One region of the Synechococcus sp. CC9902 genome, then DNA from elsewhere that is predicted to be linked to it. Evidence: predicted binding sites of a transcription regulator. Region 1 holds the regulator's gene; the other holds the start of a gene.
What was found. The regulator NtcA, encoded in region 1, controls nitrogen genes in cyanobacteria. The targets are predictions, from matches to a motif close to GTANCNNNNGNTAC.
Positions count from the first base shown of each region.

Region 2: the regulator NtcA is predicted to act here: its motif matches at 1,624-1,637, upstream of SYNCC9902_RS05010 (DUF4278 domain-containing protein).

Region 1 covers NC_007513.1:1,979,766-1,987,195, reverse strand. Annotated here, with positions in the region: gene SYNCC9902_RS10550 (alpha-mannosidase) at 1-1,013, shown strand, start outside; gene psbN (photosystem II reaction center protein PsbN) at 1,001-1,141, opposite strand; gene psbH (photosystem II reaction center phosphoprotein PsbH) at 1,228-1,428, shown strand; gene SYNCC9902_RS10535 (TatA/E family twin arginine-targeting protein translocase) at 1,438-1,671, shown strand; gene pth (aminoacyl-tRNA hydrolase) at 1,681-2,298, shown strand; gene SYNCC9902_RS10525 (DUF3146 family protein) at 2,298-2,555, shown strand; gene SYNCC9902_RS10520 (resolvase) at 2,533-2,979, opposite strand; gene SYNCC9902_RS10515 (DUF3084 domain-containing protein) at 2,976-4,127, opposite strand; gene ntcA (global nitrogen regulator NtcA) at 4,155-4,871, opposite strand; gene rph (ribonuclease PH) at 4,947-5,678, opposite strand; gene SYNCC9902_RS10500 (cob(I)yrinic acid a,c-diamide adenosyltransferase) at 5,820-6,431, shown strand; gene dcd (dCTP deaminase) at 6,431-7,024, shown strand; gene thyX (FAD-dependent thymidylate synthase) at 7,080-7,430, opposite strand, start outside.
Region 2 covers NC_007513.1:967,592-975,021, reverse strand. Annotated here, with positions in the region: gene SYNCC9902_RS05020 (cupin domain-containing protein) at 641-994, opposite strand; gene SYNCC9902_RS05015 (DUF3303 domain-containing protein) at 1,132-1,449, opposite strand; gene SYNCC9902_RS05010 (DUF4278 domain-containing protein) at 1,718-1,978, shown strand; gene SYNCC9902_RS05005 (serine hydrolase domain-containing protein) at 2,039-3,469, shown strand; gene SYNCC9902_RS12940 (hypothetical protein) at 3,473-3,598, opposite strand; gene SYNCC9902_RS05000 (hypothetical protein) at 3,928-4,110, opposite strand; gene SYNCC9902_RS04995 (hypothetical protein) at 4,161-4,487, shown strand; gene SYNCC9902_RS04990 (hypothetical protein) at 4,881-5,084, shown strand; gene SYNCC9902_RS04980 (glycosyltransferase) at 6,017-7,240, opposite strand; gene SYNCC9902_RS04975 (hypothetical protein) at 7,251-7,430, shown strand, end outside.

The DNA of each region.
Region 1 (7,430 bases):
CCACCATCGGCCCTGTGCTGATTCAGGAGTTGGGTGATGGTGTCTGGCGGATGGGCAATGGCTTGGTTGAGCTGGATTGCTCATCTGAGGGCATCCTTCAAATCCGAGATTCAAACGGTTGTGATCAACTTTCTGCACCACTGCGGTTGGAGCGTTATCAGGATCGGGGTGAGTTTTGGGATGCCTGGGATCTTGCCGCCGACTACAGCGAGCATTCATTAGGCGTTGACGTTCCTGATGGGCTCCATTGGATTGAGCAAGGCCCATTGGTGGCGCATGCGGTGCTCAGACGACGGTTTGGCTCAAGTGCTTTGCGGATGGATTTGCGCTTGCAGGCGAATCGGCCTTGGTTGGAATTGATTTGTAGTACGCACTGGTCTCAACGCCATGAACTGTTGCGGCTGACGATGCCATTGGCTCGGCCGGCTGTGCGCGTGGCGGCTGATACCAGTGGCGGCGTCATTGAGCGCCCGGCATCACCGATCACTGCAAGGGAACGTGCCCGTTGGGAGTTGCCAGTGATCTCATGGATGGCGTCCCAGGCAGCAGCCCCTGGCGGCGGCCTGGCGGTTTTGCTCGATGGACCGCAAGGGGTCGATTGGGACGCTGATCGTCTGGGTGTTTCGTTGTTGCGAGGGCCAACCTGGCCTGATCCCGGCGCTGATCGCGGTTGGCATCGTCAGCGCATGGCATTGATGCCGATCACTGGCTCCTGGAACGCGGCGGGCGTCACTCAGGCTGCCATTGCATTTCGGGAGCCGGGATGGTGGGGACCACAACCAGCCAAAGCAAAGGAATGGTTTCCGGCCTTGCCCGTCACCCTCACTCCAATTTCTGTTCAGAAGAGTACGGATGGGATTTCCTGTCGCGCCTTAAACGCTGGCCCTGCCCGTTGCCTGTGGCGGCCGGGACATCCTTGGCTGGTTCGGCGTGGGGCGCATGACCCATTCGTTGAGCAAGTGGTGCTTGCGCCGGGAGAATTGGCGGCGCTGCAGCTGCGTCAGTCTTCGTGATCATCAAACGGATCATCCAATTCTTTGGACGGTGGACCGAAGGCTTGGTAGACGCCAAAGCCGGTGAGTCCAAGCACAACGGCCATGACGCCGAGGGCAACAGATAGGGCAGGGGACGACGTTTCCATCACAATCTTTCGGCAGGACCAGCCCCTAACCGGAGCTGGCCCCTACAGTATCCGCACTTCCTTTAACCCGAGACCCAAGCGTCGCCATGGCCCAACGCACCCGTCTGGGAGACCTCCTCCGCCCTCTGAACTCCGAGTACGGCAAGGTCGTTCCCGGTTGGGGCACCACGCCAGTGATGGGCATCTTCATGGTGCTCTTCCTTGTGTTCCTTCTCGTGATCCTTCAGCTGTACAACAAGTCATTGATCCTCGAAGGCATCAATGTCAATTGGAACGGCTTGGGTTAACAAGACACCATGAACGTGTTCGGCGTCGGCCTTCCCGAAATGGCGGTGATCGGCGCCGTGGCCTTATTGGTATTTGGTCCGAAGCGACTGCCTGAGCTCGGCAAAACCCTCGGCAAAACCTTGAAGGGATTTCAATCTGCTTCCAAGGAATTTGAGCGTGAAATTAATAAAGCAATGGCTGAGCCAGAAGCTCTTCCCTCGGCGGAACAACAGCCCAACGATGAGCGACCTCCGGGAGCTTGATCCGTCGTGATGCCCCATCAGCTCAGCCTTGTGGTTGGTTTGGGAAACCCTGGGTCGAAGTACGACGGCACCCGACACAACATTGGTTTCATGGCCCTCGAGCGTTTGGCGCGCAGAGAAGGCTTCAGTTTTCGGCAACAGGCCAAGTTGCATGGACTATCGGCTGATAAAGGCTTTGGGGATCAGCGCTTGCGCTTGCTCATGCCTCAAACGTTCATGAACGACAGTGGACGTTCCGTGCGCGCAGCTCTCGATTGGTATGGCTTTCAGCCAGAAGAAATCGTGTTGCTTGTCGACGATATGGACCTCCCTCTTGGACGGTTACGGCTGCGTGCGCAGGGAAGTGCCGGGGGACACAACGGTCTCCGCAGCACGATCCAGCATCTTGGAACGCAAGTCTTCCCTCGATTACGAATTGGAATCGGTGCCCCCGCAGAGAATCCAGCGGAACGACGAGCTCGCACGGTGTCCCATGTGCTTGGTCCCTTCAGTCGAGCTGAACAGCCCTGTGTTGATGCAGTGTTGGATGCAGTTTTGGATGGTTTAGATCGCCTGAAAACGCAGGGCATGGAACGGGCTGGCACCTGGATCAATGGGTTCCGGTATGAATCCCCTTCTGCAACTTGATGGCGGCCCTCCCTGCCACAACAGCCCATCTCCGCGTTTTGCGTCAGTGCTTTCAAGACCAGTGTGTGGAAGGCGAGGTCGCTGCTGGTGGTTTTCAGTGGCAGTTCTATTGGGCGTTTGATCGTGGAGAACTCACGGTGGAACCATCGCTCGGACGAGCCTTGATTCAAGATGCCCTGTTTCGTTTTTTGGTGCGCACCGATTACCGCCTCGAGCCCGGTGGTGATTACAGCTTTACGGTTCGGGCCAAGTTCTAAGTGAGAAATTTGGGGGTGGCCCAGACCATGAACAGCGTTGCTTGAGGTGGTCTTCTGCCATCACGAGGGCGGCGATTGCATCCAGTTCGTGGGGGGGCAGCCTTAACCCTTTTGGGAGAAGACGTTGCCAGCCTTTGGCTGGCCACAAAGCCCAATACCGGTCGCGAGCCCTCAAGGTGGTGCCGTGCTCATTGACTGACTGAACATTGGCAAATCCGTTGAAGTCTTGAACCCACTGGGCACTGCTTGTGCCGTCGCCAACGATGATTTGATCCAGGTTGTGTTGCTCGTGCCAATGATCCACCCACGCCATAACGGCTTCAGGTGGCACCACCTTGCCGGCCAACACACGATTGTGTTCGCTGTCAATCAACACCAATCCGCATTTGCTGCGTCCTGGATCCAGTGCAACCAGACGGCTCAAGGGTTGGACTCCACGGCGACGAAGATTGGGTCAGCACTGTTGCTGTCGCGGGTGGAGATGGCTTGCAAGGTGATTCCCTGCTCCGACCGCTCCATCAGTGTTTGGCCAAGTTGCGCTAGGGCTTGGCCATCGAATTGCAAACCAGCGGTAAGCGAGCCTCGTCGTTTGGCTTCTGCGTAGGCCGAGGCCAGCAACAAATTGAGTCGGGTGCGAATGGCCGCATTACTGCGTTCGCTGGGGTCAAGCCTGACGGAGGCGAGCACATCTCCTTTTTTGGTGACTAAACGGTTGGGATGAACCTCCGGGAAGGCGTAAACCACCGTTTCTCCTCTAAGAACGTTGGTGGCGGATCGCAGCGAGATCACCCAAGTTCCTGGCTTGCTGATGATTCCCTGTAAGCGGTTCACGTCGCTACGAGGAACACGAATGATTTGTTGATCAGGGGCTTGGCCTGGCAAGACTTTGCCGTAGGCATTGAAATTGGCTTCTTGCAGCAGGCGATCGACCACTTGTTTGGCCTGATCGGGTGATTCCATCCGCACGGTCGCGGTTGCAAGTATTTGCCCACTGCGCAGAACAACAGCACCGCGGCGAAGGGCGACAAGATTGCGTTCCAGATCCTTCAATTCTCGTTCCCCCAACTTGATGCGGTTGCGCACCGTGTTGAGTTCGGCTTCGGTTCTTTGGATATCCAGATCTCGAGCAGCGATGTCGCGGCTGAGGCGATCTCTGTCGGCCTCGAGGGTTTGACGTTGCTTCTGTAAAGGAGCCAACTCCTGCCGAAGGGTGTTGGCCCGTTGTTCCGCTGCCTTGAGCTCTGCTTCGATCCGTACGGTTGCTCTGCGGGTTTCGACGCGCTCGCGTTCGGCGGCATCGAGTTGCTCACGGCTGTCTTTCAGTCGCGCTTGGAGGGTATCGAGTTCGAATAGCCCAACCCGCAGTTGCCGACTCACCAAAAGCATGAGGCCAAGCGAGAGGGCGCTGATCAGGCTGCCCGTCAGCACCGTGATCACCACAGCAGTGCGCCGGGGTCGCATGTTGAACAAGCTCAAACGAGCTTTACCGACTCGACTGCCAAGGCGATCGCCGAGGGTGGACAGAATGCCCCCGAGGATTAGGAGGGACAGAATCAGCAGCCAGCCACTCATGGCATTAGCCCTCGGCTGCAGATGCGATCAGCTGAACCGTTTGGCCAAGGCGATCGGATCGAGAACGGTGATTTTCTTGCGGTCAATCTGTACGAGACCGGATTGACGCAAGTCTCCCAGCAGACGCGTGATTGTTACGCGGGTTGAGCCAATGGCTTCAGCGATCGCTTGATGAGACAGCCGAAGATCAATCGTGATTCCTAGTTCATCAGGCACTCCGAAGTCTCGGCAAAGCACCAGTAAAAAGCTCACCAGCCGGGACGACATATCCCGATGCGTGAGCGTTTCGATCATCGTTTCGGTTTGCAGGATCCTGCTGGAGAGGCCTTGTAAAAGCCTGAGTCCAACAGCCGTATCCGCTTCAATCGCGTTGCGCACTGAGGTGGCAGGTGCCGTCACCATCTCAACGCGGGTGAAGGCGACTGCGTGATAAAAGCGATCCGAGCGTTGACCAGTGAGTAAAGACAGCACACCGAACAGGCTGTTTTCCCTGAGGAGAGCAACCGTGATTTCTTCACCAGATTCGTAAACCCTTGAAAGGCGCACAGCGCCCCGTCGAATCAGATAAACGCGTTCCGCCGGGTCTCCCGGGAAAAAAATTGTTTTATTTCGCTCCACCATCTCCGTGCTGGCACCTTCCAGCCCACGGATCACCTCCATCAACGATCGAGGACCTGAGGGCTGAGTGTTCGCTACGGCGTTACTAAGAGGTGCATAGCGGGTAAAACCAGTGCTGGTGCTCATGACTGGCTCGCGATTGCTTTGAAAGTTACGGATCTGCCTGGATGTGTCCTGTAGCGGTTATTACGCATTGAGTGTTCACTCAGATACAAGGGCCTGCCGCTGAGCCTCCATCAGTTGTCGGAGGCCGGGTTCAGCCAGGTCCAGGAGTGCATCCAGCTGGGCACGGCTGAATGGCGCGCCCTCGGCGGTTCCCTGAACTTCAAGCAGTCGGCCATCGTCCGCTTGCACCACATTGAGATCGACCTCAGCTCGACTGTCTTCGCTGTAGTCGAGGTCTAGCAGCGCCTGGCTGTCCACTAACCCAACGGAGACAGCAGCAACTTGGCTTTGAAGAGGGGAGTTCTCAAGAATCCCCTGGGAAACGAGGCGGCTACAGGCCCGGTGCAACGCCAGCCAGGCCCCGGTGATGGCCGCTGTGCGGGTGCCTGCATCCGCTTGGATCACGTCGCAGTCGATCAGCAAGGTTCGCTCTCCCAGTTGTGCCATGTCAACGGCGGCCCGAAGGCTGCGCCCGATCAAACGTTGAATTTCTTGGGTGCGGCCGGACAGCTTCATCAACTCACGCCCTTGCCGTTGCGGTGTTGACCCGGGTAGGAGGCGGTACTCAGCACTGAGCCACCCGAGCCCTTCGCCTCGACGCCAGCGCGGCACGTTGTCATCGAGGCAAACGCTGCAGAGAACAGTTGTTCGACCGGTTCTCACAGTGACTGAACTCAAGGCGAATCCCATTGGATCCCAAGTCACGGAAAACGGGCGCAGAGCATTGCGGCAGCGGCCATCGGCTCGGGACTGGGATGGATCGCTCATGGCTCAGAAGAAGTGACGTCAGCCTCGCAGTTCCCTCCGCTTTGCGCTTGAGCCACCATGGGTAGTGTCGATTGCCTTGTGGAATGGCATAACGCCGCTACATTCAAGGTCTTCCGGGTTGTCCCGGCGTGACCTGAGCCGATGATCGCAAGCCTGACCGACCGCCATCAATCCCAAGAGATTCGTTCTCTCGATGGCGATCAGCGTTCCACAGAACGAGTTGGTTTGAGGCCAGTTCCGAATGCAACGCAACCGCCGCCGCCAGCCCTGCATCTAGTCGCTCCAGAGGGTCAGCTTCAGGTGCATACAGCTCCTTATCGCGGCAGTTTTTCCAATGTGCTGAGCCAGGCGGTGCGAGCAGCTGGGCTCGGTAGCCGCGTTTTGATAAGTCAGTTTTTGAAGGGGGGTGTGCAACAGGGCCCATCGGGCCATGTGCAGTTATGTGGAGGACTTGTCTGGCTGCGCCCTGATGTTCCCGCTTGCGTAGCGGAGCCGAACTTGGATGGTTGCCGTGATGCGGTGCAAGCGGTCTGGGCGATTTGTCGTCAGCACCTCATGATTGGAGATCTTGATCAGCTCGTTCTTGATGAGATTGGCCTGGCCATCGGCTTTGGCTACATCGATGAAGCTGAAGTGCTTTCAGCTCTTGAGCAACGACCAGGCTCGATGGATGTGATCATCACTGGGCCCGCCATCCCTTCCAATGTTGTGGCGATGGCTGATCAAGTCACGGAACTACGCCGAGGTTTCTGATGCTCAAGTGTGATCGTTGGATTACGGAACAAGCCGGGCAGGGCATGCTCGAGCCATTCCAGTCGGGGCTGGTTCGCCACCTTGATCCCGATAAGCGCGAAAGCCCTGTGCTCAGTTTTGGGTGTTCGTCCTATGGCTATGACCTTCGGCTGTCGCCGCAAGAGTTTTTGATTTTTAGGCACGTACCTGGCACGGTGATGAATCCGAAACGGTTCAATCCAGCCAACCTTGAACCCACACCGTTGCATGAAGATGAAGACGGTCGTTATTTCATTCTTCCGGCCCATTCCTATGGCCTCGGTGTGGCTTTAGAGAAGATGAAAGTTCCTCCCAATATCACAGTTATTTGTCTTGGAAAAAGTACTTATGCTCGGCTCGGAATTATCGTGAACACCACGCCTGCAGAGGCGGGTTGGGAAGGTCACCTCACCCTTGAATTCAGCAATAGTTCAGGGGCTGATTGCCGTATTTATGCAGATGAGGGCATCTGTCAGTTGCTATTTTTTGAAGGCGAGCCTTGTTCTACTACCTACAGCGATCGTCAAGGAAAATATCAACATCAGCCTGAACGTGTCACCTTAGCCAAGGTGTAATAATGCTTCAATTTTCAACTAAAAATTATTAATTAACTTCGCTACTTATCTGTTTTTATGGAGCGAGACGGGCTTTGTGCAGCCTTGTTTTTTCATACCAAGCGGCAAATTCTGGCGTCCAGGCTTGGAGATGGGGCCACATCAGATCACAAAGCTCGCGGATTTCCTGTTGGGCATCGAGTTTGGCCCTTAGATCCATGAAATGTAGGAAAGCTCTGAGCGTGAAGCTCACCACAAAATGCTGTCGATAATCGAAAGGAAGAATCCCGCGTGCATGTTCTTCTGCGAAGCCTGCTTCGAGTAATTCTTGGTATCGATCAGCGCTGATTTTGCAGTGATGGAGATCTTTATCCCGTTCAGCTTGGCTGTATGCATATTTCTTGCCTTGGCGGTTGCTGTATTGCCC
Region 2 (7,430 bases), 1.0 Mb from region 1:
GAAGAGTGTTTAGAAAAAAGTTGAAATTAAAAGTTGATGATTGAGAATTAGATCTTTCTGTAGCGTCGCCAAAGAAACGGATTCAAACGTCTTAGCGTCAACGATTAGGACTTACGCCTACGAAACTTGGCACGCCTAGAGCGACGAGATAACACACCAGCAAGCTGGACAAAGCCCATCACGGCAACAACCGAATAGACAAGCTCGACTGTAAAAAGCCAGGTTGGTGTCTCCATTCCTTGGTTATATACAGCTCAAGAAAATGCAACAGGCTCATTCGCTACCAATCGGCGTAACGACGGGGAATTCATAAATAAGCAGACATTATGAATCTCACAACGATTTAACATTGCTAATTCATGCAAACATCGATCTATCAGTTCAAATATACAGAACTCCGGAGGAATCATTAAACCACAGTATTGATCATTTCTAACTTTAATACAATCCAGATCACCAAAGACTATTGCATACTTGGTTTAGTAATCTTTTATCAATAAGAAGCTAGATGAGCACTGGTGAATGAGAAGCGCCATGTTAATCATTATCGAAATAACGAGTCAAGTACGTTCAGTACTTGTCTTTTAATCAACTGCGAATAATCCGACAACTTATCCAGACAACCCTGATTCCTCCAAGGCTAAGGCCTCAATTGAATTTGATTCGGCATGCCTTCGACACTCGCAAAGGTGACCAAGCTCACAACCGGCCTCTTACCTCTATTGATGACGTAGTGCGGTTCTGCTGGATGGCCCTCCAGAAAACCCTCACCTGACTCAAGGGTTTCAGAGACTTCAACACCATCAATGATGCGAACGTTGCTGAGACGCCCCTTCTCAACGACAACCACCACGGGTGATGGATGAATGTGCAAGGGAATTTTGGCACCAACAGGAATCGTGATCCGATACACCCGCATTTCGGGGGTGCCTTCTGGATACGAAACAACCTGGCCGCCAGGAGTTCGACTTGCGGTAAAAAGCTCCTCAATCATGGGCTGTGGTGTTGCCAAAGCATGGCTTGAACACAACAGCACAGAAAAAGCAATTCCAACTGTCTTCAAAATCATGATTGGTCTCCAATCGTTGCCATCAGACTTCAACAGTGAACCAATGGATGTTATTCAGACGATCAGGCAGACGCTGCAGATGCCTGCACGCCAGGCCACATGGCAGCGAACTCTGCATCGGACACAACCGGGGTGACATCGAAATGGATACCAAAGCCTTCGATCCAAGGTGCGAGATGGGCCCACACTTTGCCGATGTCTGCAGCCACCGCAATCGCCATTCCTTTTCCACCGATTGGATCACAAACGCGGTATTTCAGTTCAAAACCTTCGAAGTGATCGCCGGGCCCTCCCGAATTGATGTATCCAGCAAATGAAGGGCAGGCTTCCCAAGACCCCTTCACTGTTGGGAAGTTCCAGACAATGAGGTAGTGCTGCATGGGGCTGAGACTTCGGATGAGATCGTTTTAACAGCGGTCGATGGTCTGCGATGTGATCGATCAGACGGATCCCTGAAGCTGGACAACGCAACAACGTGGTTTCATGCAACCGATCTCCTCTCAAAGCCACCTGAAGGCCTGACCAACGGAGCACGTCATGAAAGATTAAGTTCAGTAGCAGTTGATACAGAAGTGGTATTCTTGGTCCACGTTGAGCTTCCAATCGAAGCTGCAGTCAGACCCATGCCAAGCAACGGGGGCGTGGGCAATGAAGGAGTGTTTTATGAACACGCTTCAACTGATCAAAGCCCGCGCCGTGAAAAGTCGGGCCGTTGACCTTGCACGTTCCGCAATGGTCCGTGCTTTTCGGAATGCTGATTACACCGACAACCAGCACACACCATTAGTCCGATCCAACAAATCACAATTGCGGTATCGGGGCATTGCCTACGAAGCAATTGGGCAACAACAAGAAGCCACTGGCGGACGCAATCTTCGTTACCGCGGAGTGAGCTACGGCGTCTACTAGATCTAGATCAAGACGATGATGAAGGCGGGAGGTAACTCCCGCCTTTTTTGTGCGGAGGCGATGTTGCCACGGTTGTTTGGTCAAACGATGCACGGGAGAACTCTTGGAGGCTTCTTCGTTGTTTTGGCTGCTGCGGGCTTGACCCTGCCTTACGCCCACAAAACGTTCAACTTGGCCCGGGCAGGTACGGCTTACAGCGCAAAGATGCTCTGCTCTGGCGTTTTGATGGCCGGAATGGATGAAAACAGGCTCAAAAGAGAAGAACTAGCCCTTGCGCAAGGCCTGATCCAAACCCAAATCGATGCAACTCGTGGAGTCGTTCACGCTTGGGCTTTCCTTGGACTTGTGCGAGGCAAAGCTGTTCGGCAGGGAAATCTTGGTTGTAGTCAAGCGATTACCAACAGCGAAGTTGTCAAACTACCCAATCAAACAAGAAGTCAAGTTTCAAAAGCAAAAGCAATACCAACACCCTGGAAAATTTCACCCGACGCATCAGACACACCTCCCAGGATTAACCGAAAAGAATTAGAAGCAGCCATCAGCGAGGCCTTCCACGACTCGCAACCTTCGGCACCAAAACGAACCCGCGCGATTGTTGTGGTGCAAGACGGTTGGGTCATTGCTGAGCGCTATGCGCCTGGCATCACACCGGTTATGCCATTAATCGGTTGGTCGATGACCAAAAGCATCACCCATGCGCTGATTGGAATTGCCGTTAAAAATGGTCAATTGCGGCTTAATGCACCCTTGTCGTTGCCGGAATGGAGCAACGACTACGATGCGCGCCAAAAAATCACATTGGATCATCTCTTAAGGATGAATAGCGGCTTGAACTTTGACGAACGCACACGAAGCTTGGATTCAGACGTAGTGCAAATGCTCACTCAAGAAGCCAACACAGCAACATTCGCGACTGGACAACCAATAACTGGAAGAATGGGGCGAGATTGGTCGTATTCATCAGGAACAACTAACATTATTAGCCGAGGATTACGTTTAGCGATTAACAATGATCCCATTTACTGGAGCTATCCCTACGAAGAACTATTTAAACCGATAGGAATGAAATCGGCTTACCTAGAAACAGACGCGTCAGGAAATTTCGTAGCGTCATCTCTTGGATGGGCTAGCGCCAGAGACTGGGCTCGATTTGGCTTGCTATATCTTAATCAAGGGGCATGGAATGATCAACAAATAATTCCTAAAAGCTGGGTTCAGCATGCTGTAACTGCATCCAAAGGATCAAAAAAAAGATACGGAGCTCATTGGTGGCTGAGCTCTAAACGCCGCAGGCCGGACTTACCAAGAAACAGTTACTCAGCGGAAGGATATGAAGGACAGCTCATCCTTGTCGTACCCAGCTTCAAAACAGTGATTGTCCGGTTAGGACAAACTCCGAAACGAAGCAGCTTCAATCCCAATAAATTTGGAGCCTCGATTTTGTCAACGCTCACTCCTCAGAAGGAGCTTCAACCAAACAAGACTCCTTAGAAATCAATCCTGATCACCACCTTTGGGAACAAACAGTTGAGATGCGCCAATTAGTAATCCTGTGATTAACAGAGCAGGGAGGATGACAGAAGGACCACCCTGAGCCGTCTGGGATGCGAAGAGCAGCATGGAGGGACAGCGAAAAACCATGGATCACATTGGCAGATCCAAGGGCATTCGCACCAGTCTGCAAACGTTCGTTGCAGACTCTTCAGCAAGGAAGCACAACAGGAAACAGAAAAAGTTCTCCTTGCACGACTTGCGAAGGGCGATGGCGGGGCACACCTCTTGAGCGCACACTTTGCGAGGCGACCGAAGCAGCAAAAACCTTCCGAGGACGAATCAGAGACTGCCGCATCCAAGCATCAGCTTGAAAGGGCGCATAGGGAGAACTGGTCGACATGTCACTGGAGCGACTAATACACTTGTTCTAGTGCACTTGTACTAGTCCGTCAAGTTCAAATTCCGCACCCCCCCTCCATCTCATCGCCCCGCAGTTTGCGGAGCTGTTGCAGGCGTTGGAGCAGATCAGAGTCCCCAACGATCACGCGTCGACAGCCATCGGCACCCACATAGGTCAAACGACCATCGTCATCCACGATTAAGGCCGTCATGGGAGTCACTGGGGGGAATCCTTCCATGGCAAACCTCCGCTAAGCCAATCCACCATGGCAGAGGAACAACTTTCATCATGGGAAAAAAGCACCACATCAAACTCAAGCCGTCCAAATCGCTACGACGGGCACTCAACAGCACGAATCAAAAGGGAGATCTGCTCAAACGCTTGTCCGCAATTGAACAGCGTTTGAGCAAGGTCGAGAGCGCGCTAGCAACAAGCCAAGGCGTCCAAGAGGACGTTGGGATCTTTTTTACTGATGCAGACCATTCGGTACAGCAATCCCAACAAGAGGCCTACCGGAGCTGGCTTGCCCATTTCGAGAATCAACCAGACTCCATTGAGCCCGGACGTACCGCCCATGAGATGGCCGCTCTTGCAGCCTCAAAAGCCCTGCAATAGAGAGGATCTACTGATCGCTGCAGAAGTATTTGGCATTGGATCTAGCGCCAGGTTTTATCGCTATGAATATTCAGAGCTCAATAACGGGAGAGTAGCCGCCTCGGACTCGGTTTCTTTTTAGGTGTGAACAACGTTTGCTCGTTTTCCCCGTTGGGTTTGGGGCTGTTGTTAAAAAACAAATGCTCGACGCGTGCGCTTGTCAGTCACAACTTTCGCTCAGACCCACGCCATGGATGCTGCATCGGCTGAAATGAGCGAATAGCTGTCGATCCGAAAAAACTTGGAGAAAGAATGCGTGCAGGGTTTAATTGTGGTGGCCATCCACCAGAAGATGCTCGAGTTGCAAGTGGACGACTTCTTTTTCGGAGCCATCGATCAGTTGGTGGTTAGTTGATGGATCTTCAGATCAATGGAAAGTCAGTTCAAATCAGCGTTAAAAGCGATGTGGCGGTAGCCAAAAGAGTTGCTTCCCACATTGAGAGGCGAATCCGAGAAGACGATTGGGCTCCTTACAAAACCAAGCAGGAAGCAGTGAATGCTTGGGTAAAACTCGGTGGTATCCGCCTCCAAGTTCTCCAGGCGTACGACTTGGCTTGAGCCATCGAACCATTCGTTCATGGCTGGTGATCGAGGTTCTGGTCTCATTCGATGCGTCGGCCTGTTGTTTGTGATCTGAAGCGGGTCGGAGGGCTGCTCAGAGTGGATTTAGCTCAGAGCATTGGAGACGCAATGAGTTAGGGGGCCATCGACGGTGGGCGTCGTCGGTGGCTTTCGCAACAGGGTTTTGGCTCCTACAAATTTGGAGCCATCGCTTTCGTCTGAATCACAGAATGCAGAGTGATGCAGGCTTTGGTCTTATTCGAACAACCGATTCGTCAGATGTGTGCACAACCCGATGAATAGGTGAACAGGCAGCCACAAGGGGTCCCCTGGCTTTGGTGGATTGGGTAAAAGCTATGGCCTCCACCAGGCACCGAAAGAACGACGAGAGTGGTGAGTAAAAATCACTAAATCCCTATTACGGCAGTGCTTTTGCACAGGTTTTCCACAAAGCAAAACATTCGCCTCCCGCAGGGGCATCGGGGATCTCCGCAGCCGATAAAAGAGGCACGGTGACACATCAAAAAAATCAGCATCTCGAGCCAGATTCAAAGTCTGTATCTTTGGTCACAGTTGAGTGACAGCAACAGGATTGGGTGATCTCTAAAAGCTGGACAATGCCAAGTCTGTGCAGCGCCGTTTGCCTCATGTTGTGTTTTTTTGGGACCCATGAGCCTTATCTTTGATCATCAATCCTGGTCCAACAGCCGGAGGAGATCGGCATAAAACTGTGGAAAACCAAGGACACCAGTGCGATGTTTGTCGTTGCTCTGGCGAGACTCACTTCCGCGTGACGAGTGACAAACAAAAAGGTTGGTTGTTTGTCTGCCCCAGTTGCTGGTCCTCAGTGGCTCAAGACCTTGGATATCGCTACGGAGGAACGCGAAAGTCAAATCGACGACAACGCAAAAAACCGAACAAGCGCTAGTTCAGGCAAGCGATCTGCCCTTCCAAGTCCAGCCACGTCCGGTGATGCTTCTCCACACAGAAACAGGAGCTATCGCACCGACCAAAAGCCCGCCAGCTCCCATCAGCCACCAGAACCTCATCGGCACTCCAAAACGATCTTGAATCCAAAAACGAAGAACGATTTGAAGAACGAGAGCCATCGCTGCCAGCAGAGCCGACGCAACGATCATCACCGTTGGCCCCAATAACACCACCGCTAAAACAGCGCAGGTGGGCAACAGAATCCATGGAGAAGCAAACATCAGCATCACCACTCCGCCAGCCGCTAAAGCCTTTGGGATGTTGCGATCCAGGCCAAGAAACCAATTTTTTGTCCATCCCTCCCAAAGAGCAGAGAGATTTGGGTACATCTGAAGATCAACAGCATCCAGCCCCAAGACATAACGAAGACGAAAACCTGACGTTTTGATCGTTCGGGCTAACGCAAGATCTTCCACGACCTCCCCTGCCAAGGCTGCATGACCACCAATGGCGTCGTAGGCAGAACGGCGAAACAACATGAACGGACCAGCCGCAAACGCAACATCCGAGCTGGGATCGTTGGCTTCAACAATCGGGAATCCAAGACCCAACAAACTGGCCATGATCGGCTGCACCATCCATTCAGCAAGACATGTGCAGACGAGGCGGGGAGCCACGCTGAATAAATCAGCACGTTCATGAATGGCTTGAACAAGGGCACGACGCAGGGCTGTGGGCCGTAACTCCACATCGGCATCGATGAAGAGAACCCAAGAGCTCTTCAACTGTTCCATCGCTTTTGAGCAGGCCCAATTTTTACCAACCCACCGTTCATCAGCAGGACGAGGACCGGCCTGAATCAAGGTGAATCGGTTCAGCTGATCCATTTGTTTGGCGCACTCCTGAGCCATATCCACCGTTGAATCTGTCGACATGTCGTCGACAACCACCACGTGCCAATTCCCACAGGGAGGCAACGACTGAAAAACACTCCCAAGGCTGCGTTTGATATTCAGCGATTCATTGAACGCAGGAATCACAACGGTGAGGCTGATGCCCTCACCATCAACAACCTCAGCATCGACTGGAAGGGACGGAATAGATGGATTGAGCTGTGGGGCCTCCTGAAACACGCGCTTTAAACCAACCCAAAGGATGAGCAGTCCGAGGCACGATGACGCCGTAAGGACTAAGCAAATTAGCGATACGATCCAATTCGTCATGGTGTTGTAAGTGACTTCGTTGAATCCAAAAACGCCGACGCGTGAACAGATTTTGGCGGCTTCATCGGCGTGGGTGGCCGTTGCGCTGAATTTTGTGCCTGGTCTTGGCACTGGCTACCTGTACCAACGGCGCTGGCGTGCTTACTGGATCACAGCGGTCGCAAACGGGGCTTGGCTGACCGCAGGCGCC